DNA from 2 places in the Acidovorax carolinensis genome. Region 1 is predicted to be linked to the other one. Evidence: riboswitches for the same ligand, from Rfam matches in the RefSeq annotation. Region 1 holds a riboswitch; the other holds the start of a gene.
What was found. A riboswitch is a leader RNA that binds a small molecule or an ion and turns the genes downstream of it on or off. The one in region 1 is predicted to bind S-adenosylhomocysteine.

Region 1 (8,907 bases):
GGGATCACGAGCTGGATCGGCTTGGCGGGCCAGGGGTCTGCCGCCTGAGCGGCGGGCGTCAGCAAGGCGGTGGCGCCCAGCGCCAGGCTGGCAAGCACGGCGCGGCGCAACCGCGAGGAGGGAGGCAAGGGCATGGCGGTCTCCTGGTCGTTGTGAATAAAAAAGTCAATCAGCCGCGGGGGCTTCCTGCACATACTGCTCGCGCAACTGCCGCTTGAGTACCTTGCCGATCTCGCTGCGCGGCAGGCGTTCGACCCTGTGCACAGCCGCCACGCGCTGCGTTTTGCCCACGCGGGTGTTGAGCCAGTCGCGCAGTTCCTCGGCGGCGGGCTGCGTGCCCGGCCGCGCCACCACATAGGCCACCGGGGTTTCGCCCCATTGCTCGCTGGGCACGCCGATCACCGCGCATTCGGCCACCTGGGGGTGCTGGCACAGCACGCTCTCGATATCGCTCGGATAGACGTTGAAGCCGCCCGTGATGATCATGTCCTTCTTGCGATCGCCCAGCACGATGAAGCCGTCCGCATCCAGCCGGCCCACGTCGCCGCTGCGGATGTAGCGCCGGCCCTCGGCGTCGAACCACTCGGCCTCGCGCGTCTTGTCGGGCAGGCGGTAGTAGCCGCTCATCATGCCGGCCGAGCGGCCGACGATTTCTCCTTGTTCGCCGGGCGGCAGCTCGCGCCCCTGCTCGTCGATGAAACGGATGTCGGCGCCCTCGCCGGGGCGACCCACGGTGTGCAGCTTGTGGGGGTGGTCGTGGCAGTGCAGCTCGCAGCGCACGCCGCCTTCGGTCATGCCGTAGTACTCGATCAGGCGCCCCGGCCACCGCTGCAGTACTTCGGCCTTGAGGGTGGCACTGAACGGCGCACTGGTGCAGAACTTGTGCTGCAGCCGGCTTAAGTTGACGCGGTCAAAGTCGGGGCAGGCCATGAGGCGCTGGTACTGCACGGGCACCAGCATGGTGTGGGTGGCGCCGTGCTGCTGGGCCAGCGCCAGATAGCGCGCGGCATCAAACTTGCGCATCAGCACCAGCGTGCCGCCCAGCGCCAGCGTGGGCAGTGCCGCCACCAGTGTGGTGTTGGAATACAGCGGCGTGGCGCACAGCGAGACGGCATCGGGTCCGTAGCCGTTGGTAACTGCGCGCCGCACATGGGCCCAGCGCATGGCCCAGGACTGCACGATGCCCTTGGGCACGCCGGTGGTGCCTGAGGAATAGATCACATTGAACGGCCAATCGGGCTGCGGCGCAATGGGCGCAGGCGCCGCATCGCCCGAGGCCAGCCATTGCGACCAGGGCTCGCCCGCATCGGGCGCGTCGTCCAGCGCCACACAGCGCAGCGCGGCGCCCGCATGCAGCGGCCATTGCGCGGCCACCTCGCGGTCACGCAGCACCAGGCGCGCGCCGCAGTTGTCCAGCATGGCGCTCAGGTGCTCGGCCGTGGCCGATGGCGCCAGCGGTGCCACCGCCACGCCGGCGCGCAGCGCGCCGAGGTATGCCAGCACATATTCGACCGAAGTGCCGGCGCAGATCGCCACCACATCGCCAGGGCCGAGACCGCCCTGCTGCAGGCTGCGGGCCACCCGGTCCATGCCCGCGCGCAGCGCTGCGTAGTCGAGGCTCTGCCCGTCAAAGACCAGGGCGGTGTGGTGGGGGCGGTGCGCGGCCTGCTGCGCAATCAGATCGGGCAGCGAGCCGAAGGGCTGGGCCAGCAGGTGTTCGATGGCGTGGTGCATGGAATTGGGGGAGCAGGGTGGAAGGCGGGACCGGCGCGGGCCCGTCGTAATCGGGTTATTCGAGGGACAGACCTGCCGCCTTGACGATCTGGGCCCAGCTCTTGCGCTCCTGGGCGATGAAGGCGTCGTACTCGGCCGGCGTCTCGCCGCCGGGCACGCCGCCCAGCTCTGCAAAACGCTGGCGCACCTCGGGCGTCTGCATGACCTTGCGTGCGGATTGCTGCAGGCGATCGACCAGCGCGTCGGGCGTGCCGGCCGGCGCCAGCAGGCCGAACCAGGCCGTGACCTGCATGGGCACGCCGGCTTCGGTCATGGTGGGTACATCAGGCAGTTGCGCGGAGCGCGCGCCGCTGGTGATGGCCAGGGCACGGAACTTGCCGGCCTTGATGTGCGGCATCGAGCTGGGCAGGTTGTCGATCATGAAATCCACCTGCTGCCCCAGCAGCGCCGTCACGGCCGGAGCCGCGCCGGGAAAGGGCACCAGGGTCACGTCAATGCCCGCCTTCTGGCGGAACATTTCCGAGGACATGTGGGGCGACTGCCCGACGCCCGAGGTGGAGACGTTCAGGCGGCGCGTCTTCGCCAGGCTGACCAGCTCCTTCACGTTGCGCACGGGCGAGTCGGCATGCACCACCAGGATGTTGGGCACGGAGATCACGTTGGTGATGCCGCGCAGGTCGCTCTCCTTGTAGCTGAGCTGCTTGTAGAGGCTGAAGTTGATGGCCACCGGGCCGATGTTGCCCATCAACAGCGTGTACCCGTCGGGCTTGGCGCGCGCCACCTGCGCGGTGCCGATGCTGCCGCCGCCCCCGCCCTTGTTCTCCACGACGATGGGGGTGCCCAGGTCCTTGCCCATCTTCTCGGCCAGCACGCGCGCCGCGATGTCGGTGGTGCCGCCTGCGGCGGCCGGCACGACGATGGTGATGGGCCGCTCGGGCCAGGCGGCCCAGGTGACCAAAGGCAGGGTGGTCAGGGCGACCAGCATGCAGCGTCGAAAAATCATGGGTGTTTCCTCGTGGACGCTCCGACCTCGGCGAGGCTCTCAGCGCATGGGAGCCAACGATAGCCGGGCCTCCTTGATCCGTGCCTAGGGTTTTGGAGCGGATCGCTTTGCCAATGGCAAAGCCCGGCTTTCTGGACGTGAAAGCAGGTGCACTGCGATTGGCTGGCGGAAAAAAAGGCTGCCCATTGGGCAGCCTTGTATGGCGAATGCTGCGGTTTTCAGGGATACAGCCCGCGCATTTCGCGCGCATGCAGGATGCGCTGGCAGGCCACGATGAAGGTGGCGGTGCGCAGGCTCACCTTGTGCTCCTGGGCCACCTGCCAGATGCCGGCAAAAGCCTCTTGCATGATGCGCACCAGGCGGGCGTTGATCTCGTCCTCGCTCCAGAAGAAGCTGGAGAAATCCTGCACCCATTCAAAGTAGCTCACCGTCACGCCGCCGGCGTTGGCGATCACGTCGGGCAGCACCAGCACGCCCTTGTCGTGCAGGATGTCGTCTGCCTCGGTTGTCGTGGGGCCGTTGGCGCCCTCGATCACCATCTTGGCCTTGATCTGGCCCGCGTTGTCCTTGGTGATCTGGCCTTCCAGCGCAGCCGGGATCAGGATCTCGCAGTCCACCGCCCAGAAGTCCTCATTGGCCAGGGCGTCGGCGCCGGCAAAGCCGCCCACGCCGCCGCGTGCCTTGACATGGGCCAGCAGGGCGGGCACATCGAGGCCGTTGCGGTTGAAGATGGTGCCGGTGTGGTCCTGCACGGCCACCACCTTGGCGCCGGCTTCGGCAAACAGCTTGCCCGCGGTGCCGCCCACGTTGCCGAAGCCCTGCACAGCGAGGCGTGCGCCTTCGATCGGCAGGCCGGTCAGCCGGGCGGCTTCCACGCCCACGGTGTACACGCCGCGGCCGGTGGCTTCGACGCGGCCGAGCGAGCCGCCCAGGTCCACCGGCTTGCCCGTGACCACGCCGGTGGCGGTGGCACCGGTGTTCATGGAGTACGTGTCCATCATCCAGGCCATGATCTGGCCGTTGGTGTTCACGTCGGGCGCAGGAATGTCCTTGGACGGGCCGATCAGCAGGCCGATCTCGCTGGTGTAGCGGCGCGTGAGGCGCTCCAGTTCACCCATCGAGAGCGTCTTCGGATCGACGCGGATGCCGCCCTTGGCACCGCCGTAGGGCACGTTCACCGCAGCGTTCTTGATCGACATCCAGGCCGACAGCGCCATCACTTCCGACAGCGTCACGTCCTGGTGAAAGCGCACGCCGCCCTTGCCGGGGCCGCGGCTCAGGTTGTGCTGCACGCGGTAGCCCTCGAAGTGGGCGATGGTGCCGTCGTCCATCTCGATCGGCACGTCCACGATCAGGATGCGCTTGGGGCGCTTGAGGGTCTCCACCCAGCGCGCCAGGTTGCCCAGGTACGGCGTGACGCGGTCCACCTGCTGCAGGTAATTGCCCCAGGGACCGAGGTGGTTGGGGTCGAGGTACGACGGCAGGGTGTGGGCGGTGGCGGTGCTGCGGGGCGTTCCGGTGGAAAGCGTCATGGCGGTGGTTCCTTGTGGGATGAGTTCAGGGAGCCAAGCTTATGCCTGCCCCGCCCGCCTGTCCAAGGTCGAGGTGTTACGGGGTTATGCGCCGTTTGCATGGTGCGCCGGCGGGGGTGGCGGCATCTTTTTGCTATCTAAAAAATAGCTGCCAGCGCTTGCTAGATATGCGCGGCAGCACGAAAACGTCTGAAACCTGTTCACTCCACCGTGAAATGCTCCAGCGCCGGGTCGCCCGGCGGGTACTTCAGGTCCAGGTTCTGCAGCACCTCGCGCAGCACGGTGGCAATCATCAGGTTGCGGTGGGTCTTGGAGTTGGCCGGCACGATGGTCCAGGGCGCCCAGGGGGTGTGCGTGGCCGACAGCAGCGTTTCGTAGGCCTTCTGGTAATCGGCCCACTGCTTGCGCACGGCGATGTCGCCCATGTCGAATTTCCAGTGCTTGGCGGGGTCGTCCAGGCGCTCCTGCAGGCGCTCGCGCTGCTCCTCGTAACCGATGTGCAGCATGAACTTCACGATGACCGTGCCGGTTTCGCTGAGCATGCGCTCGAAGTCGTTGATGTGGGCCAGGCGCTGGCGGTGCTGCTCGGGCGTGATCCAGCCATTGACCACCGGCACCAGCACGTCTTCATAGTGGCTGCGGTTGAACACCGTCAGCTCGCCGGCGCCCGGCACCTGCTGGTGGATGCGCCACAGGTAGTCGTGCGCGCGTTCGGGTTCGGTGGGCGCCTTCCAGCCCACGGCGTGCACCCCCAGGGCGCTCATGCTGCCAAACACACCGCGCACGGTGCCGTCCTTGCCCGAGGCATCGGTGCCCTGCAGCAGCACCAGCAGCTTGTAGCGCCGGTCGGCGTACAGCAGGTTCTGCAGCGCATCGAGCTCAATCGCCAGGGCCTGCACGTCCTCTTTGCCCTGCGCCTTTTCACCGTCCATGAACGGCGTGGCGTCGGGGTCGAAATCCTTCAGCGAGACCGGCTTGGCACCGGAGCCATTGGCCGGCCGGGGCTGCCACGCGGCCCAGCGCTTGGCCAGGGACTTGTCGTTGCTTTGAAAAGGGGATTTGCTCATGGTTGTTTTTGTGGGGGTTGGGCTGCCAGCTTGGCGCAATGTGGCCGGTGGGTCAATGCACGCTTTCCGCTAAAGCGCTACGGCAATTGCTATATTAAATATAGCTTTGTGCGCTTGTTGTATAAGCGCTGCAGCCTGTTTTTATCCCTGTTCATGCCGCCGCGCCCGATGCACCCTGCTGCGCAATCAGCTGCACGAAGCGCCTTGCGCCCAGGCCCAGCGGGCGCTCTTTGGACCACACCACGTCCACCCACAGTGCCACGCCGTTGCTGAGGTTCTCGAACGGCATCTCGACCAGTGAGCCGGCGGCGATGCGCGGCTGCACCAGCGCGCGCGGCTGCCAGCCCCAGCCCAGGCCCGCCTCGATCAGGCCCAGCGCGGCCAGGTGGTTGTCGGTGCGCCAGTGGTGGCGGGCAAACACAAAGCGCGGGTCGGTCTGTGCCAGGTCGCGGCTGGCCACCACGATCTGGCGCGTGGTGGTGAGGTGTTCCTCGCGCAGTTGTGCGCGTTCGGGTGCCTCGCCCCGGGCGGCTGCGGCGGCGCGCGCGGCGGCCAGCACCGGGTGCTGGCGGGCCATCACGGCCACCAGGGTTTCGCTGCCCACCTCCTGAAAACCCTCGCGCCCGTCGATGCTGGGGCGCTCGAACACCAGCGCCAGCTGCGCACGCCCGCTGTGCAGGAGCGCCAGGGCATCCTCCTGCGGCGCGGCCAGCACCTCCACCTGCAGCAGCGGGTAGTCGTGCGCCAGCGTGGCCAGCGGGGCGCTCCAGCGCGCGGCCAGCAGTTCGGGGGCAATGGCCAGCGTCAGGCGCTCCTCCAGCCCTTGGGTGAGGGCCAGCGCCTGGGCGTTGAGCTGCTGCAGCTGCCCGGCCAGCAGCCGGGCCTGGGGTTCGAGCGCGCGCGCCGCGGCGGTGGGCCGGGCTCGCGCCCGCTGCGGTCAAACAGGGGCACGTTCAGCTCGGCCTCCAGGTGGGCGATCGTCATGCTCACGGCCGATGGCACCCGCGACAGCGCCCGCGCTGCCGCCGAAAACGAGCCCCGGTCAAGCACCGCCAGAAACACCTGCACGCTGTCGGAAGAAAAAGCCATGGCCTCAATTATCAGAAAAACTGAAACAAGCTGACTTTATGTATCAGCAATACGCACATAAAGTCACCACCATGCCCGCCATCCAAACTTCACCCGCTGCCGCCCACGCCCCTGCCCGCGGGCTGCAGGGCCCGTGGCGCCGCGTGCTTTTCGTCACGCTGTACGAGCTGATCGCCATCGTGGTGGCCACCTATGGACTGGCGGTGCTCACGGGTCAAAGCGCGGCCCATTCCAGCGTGGCCTCTGTGGTGGCCTCGGCCATTGCCGTGCTGTGGAATGTGCTGTTCAACTGGGCTTTTGAGCGCTGGGAATCGCGCCAGCGCGTGCGCGGGCGCAGCGTGGCGCGCCGTGTGGCCCATGCGATCGGCTTCGAGGGCGGGCTGGTGTTCACGCTGGTGCCGCTGTTTGCCTGGTGGTTCAACGTGAGCCTGTGGGAGGCCTTCGTGATGGACCTGGCGCTCATCGTTTTCTTTCTTTGCTACACCTTTGTCTTCAACTTGGCGTTTGACCGTGTGTTTGGCCTGCCGGCATCGGCACAGCCGGCAGCAGGCTGAGCGCCGGGGCGTTCGCCCTTAAAATCACGCCTCGCCCAAGGAGCGTTGCAGCGGCTTCCCGCCACAGGAGAGGCCGTCAGGCTTGGGCACGGTATGCACCGCATGCCCCATCGCAACGACGCTCACCTGTTTTTCCGCTGTTTCTGCACAGGTGAGTGAGTCCTATGTCTGCTATTTCGCTGCCCCCCATGAAGCTGTCCGGCCTGGAGCCGGTGTCCATTGGCGAGGGTTCGCTGTTCGTTAACATCGGCGAGCGCACCAACGTCACGGGCTCCAAGGCGTTTGCCCGCATGATCCTGAACGGCCAGTATGAAGAAGCCCTGGCCGTGGCGCGCCAGCAGGTGGAAAACGGCGCGCAGGTCATCGACATCAACATGGACGAGGCCATGCTCGACAGCAAGGCCGCCATGGTGCGCTTTCTGCAGCTCATCGCTTCCGAGCCCGACATCGCCCGCGTACCCATCATGGTGGACAGCTCCAAGTGGGATGTCATCGAGGCGGGACTGCGCTGCATCCAGGGCAAGGGCATCGTCAACTCGATCAGCATGAAAGAGGGCGTGGAGGAGTTCAAGCGCCAGGCCAGGCTGGTCAAGCGCTATGGCGCCGCCGCCGTGGTGATGGCGTTTGACGAAAAAGGCCAGGCCGATACCTACGAGCGCAAGATCGAAATCTGCGAGCGCGCCTACCGCATCCTGGTCGATGAGGTGGGCTTTCCGCCCGAAGACATCATTTTTGACCCCAACATCTTTGCCGTGGCCACGGGCATCGAAGAGCACAACAACTACGCGGTCGATTTCATCAACGCCACGCGCTGGATCAAGCAGCACCTGCCGGGCGCCAAGGTGTCGGGTGGCGTGAGCAACGTGTCGTTCAGCTTCCGCGGCAACGACCCGGTGCGCGAAGCCATCCACACCGTGTTTCTGTACCATGCCATTCAGGCCGGCATGGACATGGGCATCGTCAACGCCGGCATGGTCGGCGTGTACGACGACCTTGAGCCCGTGTTGCGCGAGCGCGTCGAAGACGTGGTGCTCAACCGCCGCCCCGACGCCGGCGAGCGCCTGGTCGAGATCGCCGAAACCGCCAAGAGCGGTGCCAAGGACGAAAGCAAACGGCTTGAATGGCGCGGCACGCCCGAGCACCCCAAGACCGTGGGCGAGCGCCTGTCGCACGCGCTGGTGCATGGCATCACCGACTTCATCACCGAAGACACCGAAGAGGCCTACCGCGCCATTGTGGCCAAGGGCGGGCGCCCGCTGCATGTGATCGAAGGCCCGCTGATGGATGGCATGAACGTGGTGGGCGACCTGTTCGGCGCGGGCAAGATGTTCTTGCCCCAGGTGGTGAAAAGTGCCCGCGTGATGAAGCTGGCCGTGGCCCACCTGATTCCGTACATCGAAGAAGAAAAGCGCCAGGATGAACTGGCAGGGCGCGATGTGCGCACCAAGGGCAAGATCATCATCGCCACCGTGAAGGGCGACGTGCACGACATCGGCAAGAACATCGTCACCGTGGTCTTGCAGTGCAACAACTTCGAGGTGGTGAACATGGGCGTGATGGTGCCCTGCCACGAGATTCTGGCGCGCGCCAAGGCTGAGGGGGCCGACATCGTGGGTCTGTCGGGCCTCATCACCCCCAGCCTTGAAGAAATGCAGTATGTGGCCGGTGAGATGCAAAAGGACGAGCACTTTCGCATCAAGAAAATTCCGCTGCTGATCGGCGGCGCCACCTGCAGCCGGGTGCACACCGCCGTCAAGATTGCGCCGCACTACGAAGGCCCCGTGGTGTATGTGCCCGACGCCTCACGCAGCGTGAGCGTGGCGCAAAGCCTGCTGGGCGACGGCGTGGACAGCTACGTGGCCGAGATCAACGCCGACTACGACAAGGTGCGCACCCAGCACGCCAACAAAAAGGCCACGCCTTTGTGG
Region 2 (8,907 bases), 780 kb from region 1:
CAAAAAACTCGTGGTTGCCGTCGCCACCGCTGATGGGGCTGTCCAGCCAGGCCTGCACCGCAAGGCCCAGTTCGGCGCAGCAGTCGCGGATGCGTTGCTCCACCACCGCGTACAACGCGGCATCGCGCACGATGCCACCCTTGCCGACCTGGCCGGGCTGCAGCTCAAACTGTGGCTTGACCAGCATCAGCAGGCTACCGCCCGGTGCCAGCAGTGGCACCAGCGCGTGCAGAACCAGCGTGAGCGAGATAAATGACAGGTCGCCCGTGATCACATCAAACACTGGCGTGATGTCCACATTGGCGCATTCGGCGCGGCGGCGGCGCTCAATCGGCAGCGTGCCCTGCTCGCGCGCCTTGGCACGGGCTGCGCGCTCAGACTTGAAGGTCTCGATGTCCTTGTCCTTGGCGTCATTGCTGTCGTCGTATTCCTCGTCCACCTGCCCGCCATTGCGCATCCAGCTGTAGGGTGCCTCGGGCTGGGTCTCGTTGTCCTCTTCGGCCTCGACGACTTCGGACAGCGCCAGTTCACAGGCTTGCTGCAAGGCCTGCGCCGTCAGCGAACGCGCGTTCACGCCCTCGACGCAGACCACGCGCAGATCGCAGCGCAGCCGTTCGTGCAACTGGCCATGGCCCACGTCCACGCCAATCACCTGCGCTGCGCCGTGCTGCAGCAGGCAGTCAGTAAAGCCGCCCGTGCTCTGCCCCACATCCAGGCAGCGCAGCCCCGCCACCGACAAGCCGGTGGCGCGCAGCGCGCCTTCGAGCTTGAGCCCACCGCGCGAGATGTATTTGGCCTCGGCATCGTCGAGCAGCCGCACCTCGGCCAGGGAGGGAATCTCGTCGCCGTTCTTGGCGACCTTCTGCCAGGGCGCCAGCGGCGACAGGCGCCACTCCACGCCCGCGGCAATCAGCCGCTGCGCCTGCGAGCGCGTGGCCGCATGACCGCCATCCACCAAAAAAACATCTGCGCGCATGCGTCACTCTCTCGTCAGCAGACGATTAATTTCTATTAAAACAGGCTCTAGCGCTTGTACGGCCTGCGCTACCAGCTCCTATAACAGGAGCATGACAGCAGCAAGCGCGGTTCAATACCGGTAGGTATCGGGCTTGTAAGGGCCTTGCTTGGGCACGCCGATGTAGGCGGCCTGCTCGTCGCTCAGCTCGGTCAGCATGGCGCCCACCTTCTTGAGGTGCAGGCGCGCCACCTTTTCGTCCAGGTGCTTGGGCAGCACGTAGACCTTGCCGTTTTCGTAGAAATCACTGTGCGTGAACAGCTCGATCTGGGCGATGGTCTGGTTGGCAAACGAGCTGGACATCACGAAGCTCGGGTGGCCCGTGCCACAACCCAGGTTCACCAGGCGGCCCTTGGCCAGCAGGATGATGCGCTTGCCATCGGCAAAGATCACATGGTCCACCTGGGGCTTGATTTCTTCCCACTGGCAGTGCTCTTCGAGCTTGGCCACCTGGATTTCGTTGTCGAAATGACCAATGTTGCAGACGATGGATTGGTCCTTCATGGCCTGCATGTGCTCGAACGTGATCACGTCGCGGTTGCCGGTGGTGGTCACGAAAATTTCGGCCTTGTCGGCGGCGTATTCCATGGTCACTACACGATAGCCTTCCATCGCGGCCTGCAGGGCGTTGATGGGGTCAATCTCGGTCACCCACACCTGGGCGCTCAGGGCGCGCAGGGCCTGGGCGCTGCCCTTGCCCACGTCACCGTAGCCCGCCACCACGGCCACCTTGCCGGCGATCATCACGTCGGTGGCGCGCTTGATGCCGTCCACCAGCGATTCGCGGCAGCCATACAGGTTATCAAACTTGGACTTGGTCACCGAGTCGTTCACGTTGATGGCGCGGAACATCAGGCTGCCCTTGGCCGACATTTCCTTCAAACGGTGCACGCCGGTGGTGGTTTCTTCGGTCACGCCAATGATCTGCGCGCTCTTGCGGCTGTACCAGGTGGGGTCCACGGCCAGCTTGGCCTTGATGGAGGCGAACAGGCAGGTTTCTTCTTCGCTGGTGGGGTTGGCGATCAGCGAGGCGTCTTTTTCGGCGCGCTTGCCCAGGTGCATCAGCAGCGTGGCGTCGCCGCCATCGTCCAGGATCAGGTTGGGGCCTTCGCCTTCGCTGCCGGCGGGGCCAAAGTCAAAAATGCGGTGGGTGTAGTCCCAGTATTCGGCCAGGGTTTCGCCCTTGATCGCGAACACCGGGGTACCGGCGGCGGCAATGGCGGCGGCGGCATGGTCCTGCGTGGAGAAGATGTTGCACGATGCCCAGCGCACTTCGGCACCCAGGGCCTGCAGCGTCTCGATCAGCACGGCGGTCTGGATGGTCATGTGCAGCGAGCCGGTGATGCGCGCACCCTTGAGCGCCTGCTTGGCGGCGAATTCCTCGCGGATGGCCATCAGGCCGGGCATTTCGGTTTCGGCGATGCGGATCTCTTTGCGGCCCCATTCGGCCAAGCCGATGTCGGCAATGATGCAGTCGGTGTTGACGGGGCGTTGACGCGTGCGTTCATGGTGTGCTCCAAAGCATGTTTGAAAAGCCACTTGACGCGGGGAGACACAGGGAGCTCACCGCACGATAAGTGGATGAGCGTCGTTGCTGGATGACTCCGAGCCTCACGCCCCGCCAGTAGCTGGGGGCGCTGCAACGCTCCTCGGATGCCGGCGATTATAAAAGCAGTTGCATGGGCCCCGGGCCCGGCCGCTTGCATGCCCGGTAAAATCATGGGTTCGGCCGCCCTGTCCCACGCTGTGCAGAGGCTGGCCCACCGTTTTCCCCTGCAGGGCCCCTGCGCCCTGCCCACCTTCTGGAACCCCCGTGTCCTACGCCTCTGAAACCCGGCGCCGCCGTACCTTTGCCATCATTTCCCACCCCGACGCCGGTAAAACGACGCTGACGGAAAAGCTGCTGCTGTTCTCGGGCGCGATCCAGATCGCCGGCGCCGTCAAAGGCCGCAAGGCCAGCCGCCACGCAACATCCGACTGGATGGAAATCGAAAAGCAGCGCGGCATCTCGGTGGCCTCTTCGGTCATGCAGATGCTCTACCGCGACCACGTCATCAACCTGCTCGACACCCCCGGCCACAAGGACTTCTCGGAAGACACCTACCGCGTGCTCACCGCCGTGGACTCGGCCCTGATGGTGATTGACGCGGCCAACGGTGTGGAAGCGCAGACGCGCCGCCTGATCGAGGTCTGCCGCCAGCGCGACACGCCCATCATCACCTTCGTGAACAAGATGGACCGCGAGGTGCGCGACCCGCTGGACATTCTTGACGAGGTGGAGCGCGAGCTGGGCATGCCCTGCTGCCCCATCACCTGGCCCGTGGGCCAGGGCAAGAGCTTTGGCGGCATCATCAATCTGCGCACGCAGACCATGACCGTGTTCACCCCCGGTAGCGACCGCGGCCCGAAAGACTTCGAAGTCGTGCCGCTGGCCGAGGCCGACCGGCTGCGCCAGCGCTTTGGCCAGTCGTTTGACGATGCGCTGGAGAGCATGGAGCTGGCCCAGGGCGCCTCGGCGGCGTGGAACCATGCCGACTTTCTGGCCGGCAAGCTCACGCCCGTGTTCTTCGGTTCGGGCGTGAACAACTTCGGTGTGATGGAAGTGCTCGATGCCGTGGTCGACATGTCGCCCCCGCCCGGCCCGCGCATCAGCACCTTGCAGGTCAACAAGCAGCCTGTGGTCAAGACCATTCAGCCCGAGGACGAAGGCTTTGCCGGCGTGGTGTTCAAGGTGCAGGCCAACATGGACGCCAACCACCGCGACCGCATCGCCTTCGTGCGCGTGGCCTCGGGCAAATACACACCGGGCATGAAGCTCAAGGTGCAGCGCACGGGCAAAGAACTGCGCCCCACCAGCGTGGTGACCTTCATGAGCCAGCGCCGCGAGGCGGTGGAAGAAGCCTATGCGGGCGACATCATCGGCTTTACCACGCACGGCGGCGTGCAGCTGGGCGACACCATCACCGACGGCGCCAACCTGCAGTTCACCGGCCTGCCCTTCTTCGCGCCCGAGCTGTTCATGACGGTGATTTTGAAGAACCCGCTGCGCACCAAGCAGCTGCAGCAGGGCCTGTCGCAGCTGGGCGAGGAAGGCGCCATCCAGGTCTTTCGGCCCGACGTGGGCGGCCCCATGCTGCTGGGCGCCGTGGGCCAGCTGCAGTTTGAAGTGGTGCAGCACCGCCTGAAAGCCGAATACGACGCCGATGTGCGCCTGGAAGGCTGCCAATACACGGGCGCGCGCTGGATCACCGCCGACAGCCCGGCCGACCTGCGCGCCTTTACCGACGCCTATCCCATGCGCCTGTCCCACGACGCCGCCAATGCGCTCGCCTACCTGTGCACCAGCCCGTATGACGTGCGGCTGGCGCAGGAGCGGTTTCCGAAAATCCACTTCCACCCCCTGCGCGAGCATGCGGGCCTGGCTCTGGACAGCAACCACTGATGACGGCGCCCGTGACGGCATTCCTGCGCCCCCTGAGCGAATGGCCTGCCCCCGCGCCGGGCCAGCTGCGGGGCGTGCTCACCGACATCGACGACACGCTGACCACCGACGGCGCCATCACCCCCGATGCGCTGCAGGCGCTGGCTGCACTCAAGGCCAGCGGCCTGCAGGTGATTCCCATCACCGGCCGGCCGGTGGGCTGGAGCGAGCCGTTTGCCGCAACCTGGCCGGTGGATGCCATCGTGGCCGAAAACGGTGCCGTGGCGTTGAGGCGCATGGCTGAAAACTTGAGCCAAACTGGCCTCTCGCCCAATCAGGACAAGCGCGAGCAGCTATCAAAAATATACCAGCAGGACCCTGCCACCCGTGCCGCCAATTACGCTCGCATGCAGCAGGTTCTGGCGCAGATCGAGCGCGAGGTGCCCCGTGCGCGCCGCGCCACCGATTCGCCGGGCCGCGAAACCGACATCGCCATCGACCACAGCGAATTCACGCACCTGCCGCAAGACGCCATCGACCATGCCGTGCGCATCATGCGCAACGCAGGCATGAACGCCACGGTGAGCAGCATCCACATCAACGGCTGGTTTGGCGCGCACAACAAGCTCGAAGGCGCACGCTGGATCGTGCGTGAATTGTTCGGGCGCAACCTGGATGCCGAGATCGACCGCTGGGTGTATGTGGGCGACTCGACCAACGACCAGCTCATGTTTGAGCACTTCCCCCACAGCGTGGGCGTGGCAAACATTGCGCGTTTCGTGCCCCAGCTCACGCACCTGCCGCGTTATGTGACACAGGGCGAGCGCGGCGCGGGTTTTGCGGAGGTCGCCCGCGCGGTGCTGCTGACACTTTGATGTCATCCGGCAAGGCCAGCGGCGCCCCGGCACACCCAAGCTGCGCTAGAGTTGGGTATGGACTTGATCAACACACTCCGACACTGGCAGGCCATCGACCGGACAAGGGCGCGCCAGCCCAGTGAGAATCTCATGGTGGCCGGCCTTGGGCTGGCCCTGATCGCCGTATCCCTGCGTTCAGAGCGTCGCGGCACGGCCGCGCTGCAGGCCGCTGCGGGCGGGGCATTGCTTGTACGGGCGGCACGAGGCAGCCGCTACCTGACCCGCGACCCCGACCCGCGCCTCAACGGGGCGTGGGACGCCCACCTGGCGGACGCCCGCGAACTGGGCCTGGACTGATGTGGCGGCTGCAGCCTTGGGGCCCTTTAGCGCCATATCGCTGCACCGATAAGCAATAACCGCTACCGAAAACAGAGCATTACTGCCCCTTCGCCAGCCCCAGCTTCTCGATCAGAGCCTTTTCGCGCGTGAAGGTGTCCTGCGCAAACTTCTGGTAGGCCGCGGTGCCCATGTACATGGGCACCATATCGTAGCGCGCCAGCGCCGTTTTGTAGCTGTCTTGTTCCATGGCCTGCTTGAAGGCATCGTGCAGGCGCTTGACCACCGCGGGCGGCGTGCCCTTGGGCGCGCCGATGCCAAACGGCGAGTTCTGCACGATGTCCAGACCCAGCTCCTTGAGCGTGGGTGCATCGGGAAACTTGGCCAGGCGCTCGGCGCCCCAGGTGTTAAGCACGCGCAGCTTGCCGGCCTCGACCTGCGGGGCAAAGCCCGTGGAGTCGGCCGCCGCCATGATGTTGCCGCCCAGGATGGACTGCATCAGGTCGGCGCTGCCCTTGTAGGGCACATGCAGCAGTTCGATGCCAAGCTTTTGTGCGATCAACTCGGTGGTCAGGTGCGGGCTGGTCATGGTGCCGGTGGAGCCGTAGCTGAGCTTGCCCGGGTTGGCCTTGGCCCAGGCAACAAAGTGCGTCCAGGTTTTGAGCGGAGAATCGGCCGGCACCACGATGCCGAAGGCATAGCCAGTGACATTGATCACATAGCTGATGTCCTTGACCGGGTCCCAGTTGATCTTGGTGGTGTAGGGCAGGCGGAACACGCCCAGCGGTATCTGGGCGATGGTGTAGCCGTCGGCCGCCACAGTCTGCAAGGCTTGCGCCGGCAGCGTGCCACCGGCACCAGGCTTGTTTTCGACGATCACGGGTTGCCCCAGGATGCGGCTGGCATTGTCGGCCAGCGAGCGCATGGTGATGTCGGTGGGGCCACCCGCCGGGAAGGCGATCACCAGTTTGATGGGTTTGCTGGGGAAGCTCTGGGCCTGGGCCATGAAAGCGGGTGCGGCCAGGCTGGCAGCTCCCCATTGGATGATCTGGCGACGTTGCATGGCGGGTTCCTGAAATCAGACAAAGACACCGCCATTGGACTGCAACGGTGTGCTCTGCGGCATGCAGGAAACCCCTAGCGGCTGTCACCAACGCGCCAGCCCGGCGCGCTCAGTACCGCTGAGGCACGTACATCTCGGCGGGCACCGGCTGGCGCAGGTATTCGGGGTTGCGCACCCGCGCTGGCAACTCCACCGGGGCGTGCGCCACCTCGTGGTAGGGCAGTTGATCCAGCAGGTGCGCAATGCAGTTCAGGCGCGCCTTTTTCTTGTCCACCGCCTGCACCACCCACCAGGGCGCCTCGGGGATATGGGTGCGCTCCAGCATGGTTTCCTTGGCCTTCGTGTAGGCCTCCCAGCGCACGCGGCTTTCCAGGTCCATGGGGCTCAATTTCCACTGCTTGAGCGGGTCGTGGATGCGGCCCAGAAATCGCAGGTGCTGCTCGTCATCGGTGATGGAAAACCAGTATTTGATCAGCGTGATGCCCGAGCGCACCAGCATCTTCTCGAACTCGGGAACGGTGCGAAAGAACTCCTCGTACTCGTCGTCGGTGCAAAAGCCCATCACGCGCTCGACGCCTGCGCGGTTGTACCAGCTGCGATCGAACAACACCATCTCGCCAGCGGCAGGCAGGTGCGCGGCGTAGCGCTGGAAGTACCACTGCGTGCGCTCGCGGTCGTTGGGTGCGGGCAGCGCGGCCACGCGCACCACGCGGGGATTCAGGCGCTGGGTGATGCGCTTGATGACGCCGCCCTTTCCGGCCGCGTCACGACCCTCAAACAGGATCACCACTTTTTTGCGCGTGTGCTGCACCCAGTCCTGCAGCTTGACCAGCTCGCCCTGCAGGCGAAACAGCTCTTTGAAATAGGCCTGGCGCTCCGCCCGGTCGGTGGTGTGGCGGCCCTCCAGCTCGTCGATGCTGCGGTCTTCCAGCTCGAGCTCGATTTCTTCGTCGTAGCTGTCCACCAGATCGCTCGCGATGCGCCGCATCAGATCGTCATGGTCGTTCAGTGCACCGGGCAGCGTCATGGCAATGGACTCCTGTAAAGAGCAGGCCATGCTGCCCAGCCCATATGACATCGACAAGTCAACGGCATGACGCCGTGCGCGGCTGGCACCGACCCACTGGGCAACCTGATAACACCTATCGCAGGCTGATCCAGTAGGCCAGCACAATCAGTGCCACCACCATTGCCAGCCAGCCCACCACCAGCCAGCGCCACAGCGCTGGCGCATGGCGCAACTCCAGAAAGTCGAGGCACACCAACAAGCCCTTGGCAAACGCCAGGCCAAACAGGGCCAGCACCGGCACCATCGAGCCATGACCGGAAAGACCCGCCTCGCCAATCCAGTACGTTGTGGCGGTGATGGCCAGCAATATCAGCCAGACCTGGGTGCGTGAAAAAGCAGGCATTTGCAATGTCCTCAACGCATCACATAAACGAGTGGGAACAACACGATCCACAGCAGATCGACCATGTGCCAGAACGCAGCGCCCGTCTCCAGTGCGTGGCAATCGTGGCTGCTGTAGCGGCCCCGCCGCGTTTTCAGCCAAAGATACGTGATGGCCAGCATGCCGACCACCACATGCAGAAAATGAAAACCGGTTAACAGAACGTAAAACATGTAGAACGTGTTGGTCGAAAGATCCACCCCGGAGGCCAGCTTCTGGGCATATTCGCCCAGCTTGACCACCACGAAGCCACCGCCGCAACCCAGCGCGCCCAGGAGCCAGCGCGCACCCACCACCGAGGCATTGCGCCGCACTGCGGCCACCGCGCTGGCAACGCACCAGCTACCCGAGATCAGCAGCACGGTGTTGAGCGCACCGGCGTTTAGGTTGAGCGTGGCTTGCGAGGCATTGAAAAGCGCCACCTCGCGCGTGCGGGCAAAGGCAAAAGACACAAAGAGGATGGCAAAGGTCAGCAACTCCATCAGGATGACCAGCCACACCCCCAGGTCACCACGGAGCCGGGGGGTTGCGTCGTGAGCCTGTGCATGGAGGTGCGCACCAGTCTGCGCCCCCGTCGCCGGGTGCAGTTCATTGCTTTCAGAGGACAAAGCGGTGGGTGTAGAGCCATGCATGAAGGACATCCTGCCTGTTGATTCGCCGCCATTGCAGCGGGAGTTGTGCGCAAGCAACTATCGATTTTTTTTGACGTTTCCGGTCGCCTACTCAGTGACATGCGCAAGATTGCAACGTAAGATTCATTCCGC

Region 2: it holds a riboswitch for S-adenosylhomocysteine, as region 1 does, so the genes downstream of both, ahcY (adenosylhomocysteinase) here and metH (methionine synthase) in region 1, are expected to answer to the same signal.

The regions. Positions count from the first base shown of each region.
Region 1 covers NZ_CP021361.1:156,473-165,379, forward strand. Annotated here, with positions in the region: gene CBP34_RS00725 (Bug family tripartite tricarboxylate transporter substrate binding protein) at 1-134, opposite strand, end outside; gene CBP34_RS00730 (class I adenylate-forming enzyme family protein) at 166-1,734, opposite strand; gene CBP34_RS00735 (Bug family tripartite tricarboxylate transporter substrate binding protein) at 1,790-2,737, opposite strand; gene CBP34_RS00740 (Glu/Leu/Phe/Val family dehydrogenase) at 2,956-4,269, opposite strand; gene CBP34_RS00745 (PPK2 family polyphosphate kinase) at 4,470-5,336, opposite strand; partial or broken gene CBP34_RS00750 (LysR family transcriptional regulator) at 5,488-6,425, opposite strand; gene CBP34_RS00755 (PACE efflux transporter) at 6,548-6,979, shown strand; S-adenosyl-L-homocysteine riboswitch at 7,011-7,110, shown strand; gene metH (methionine synthase) at 7,144-8,907, shown strand, end outside.
Region 2 covers NZ_CP021361.1:3,498,698-3,507,604, forward strand. Annotated here, with positions in the region: gene CBP34_RS16445 (TlyA family RNA methyltransferase) at 1-976, opposite strand, end outside; gene ahcY (adenosylhomocysteinase) at 1,088-2,485, opposite strand; S-adenosyl-L-homocysteine riboswitch at 2,592-2,670, opposite strand; gene CBP34_RS16455 (peptide chain release factor 3) at 2,829-4,457, shown strand; gene CBP34_RS16460 (HAD-IIB family hydrolase) at 4,457-5,311, shown strand; gene CBP34_RS16465 (hypothetical protein) at 5,369-5,650, shown strand; gene CBP34_RS16470 (Bug family tripartite tricarboxylate transporter substrate binding protein) at 5,730-6,692, opposite strand; gene ppk2 (polyphosphate kinase 2) at 6,802-7,719, opposite strand; gene CBP34_RS16480 (cytochrome C oxidase subunit IV family protein) at 7,835-8,104, opposite strand; gene CBP34_RS16485 (cytochrome c oxidase subunit 3 family protein) at 8,116-8,775, opposite strand.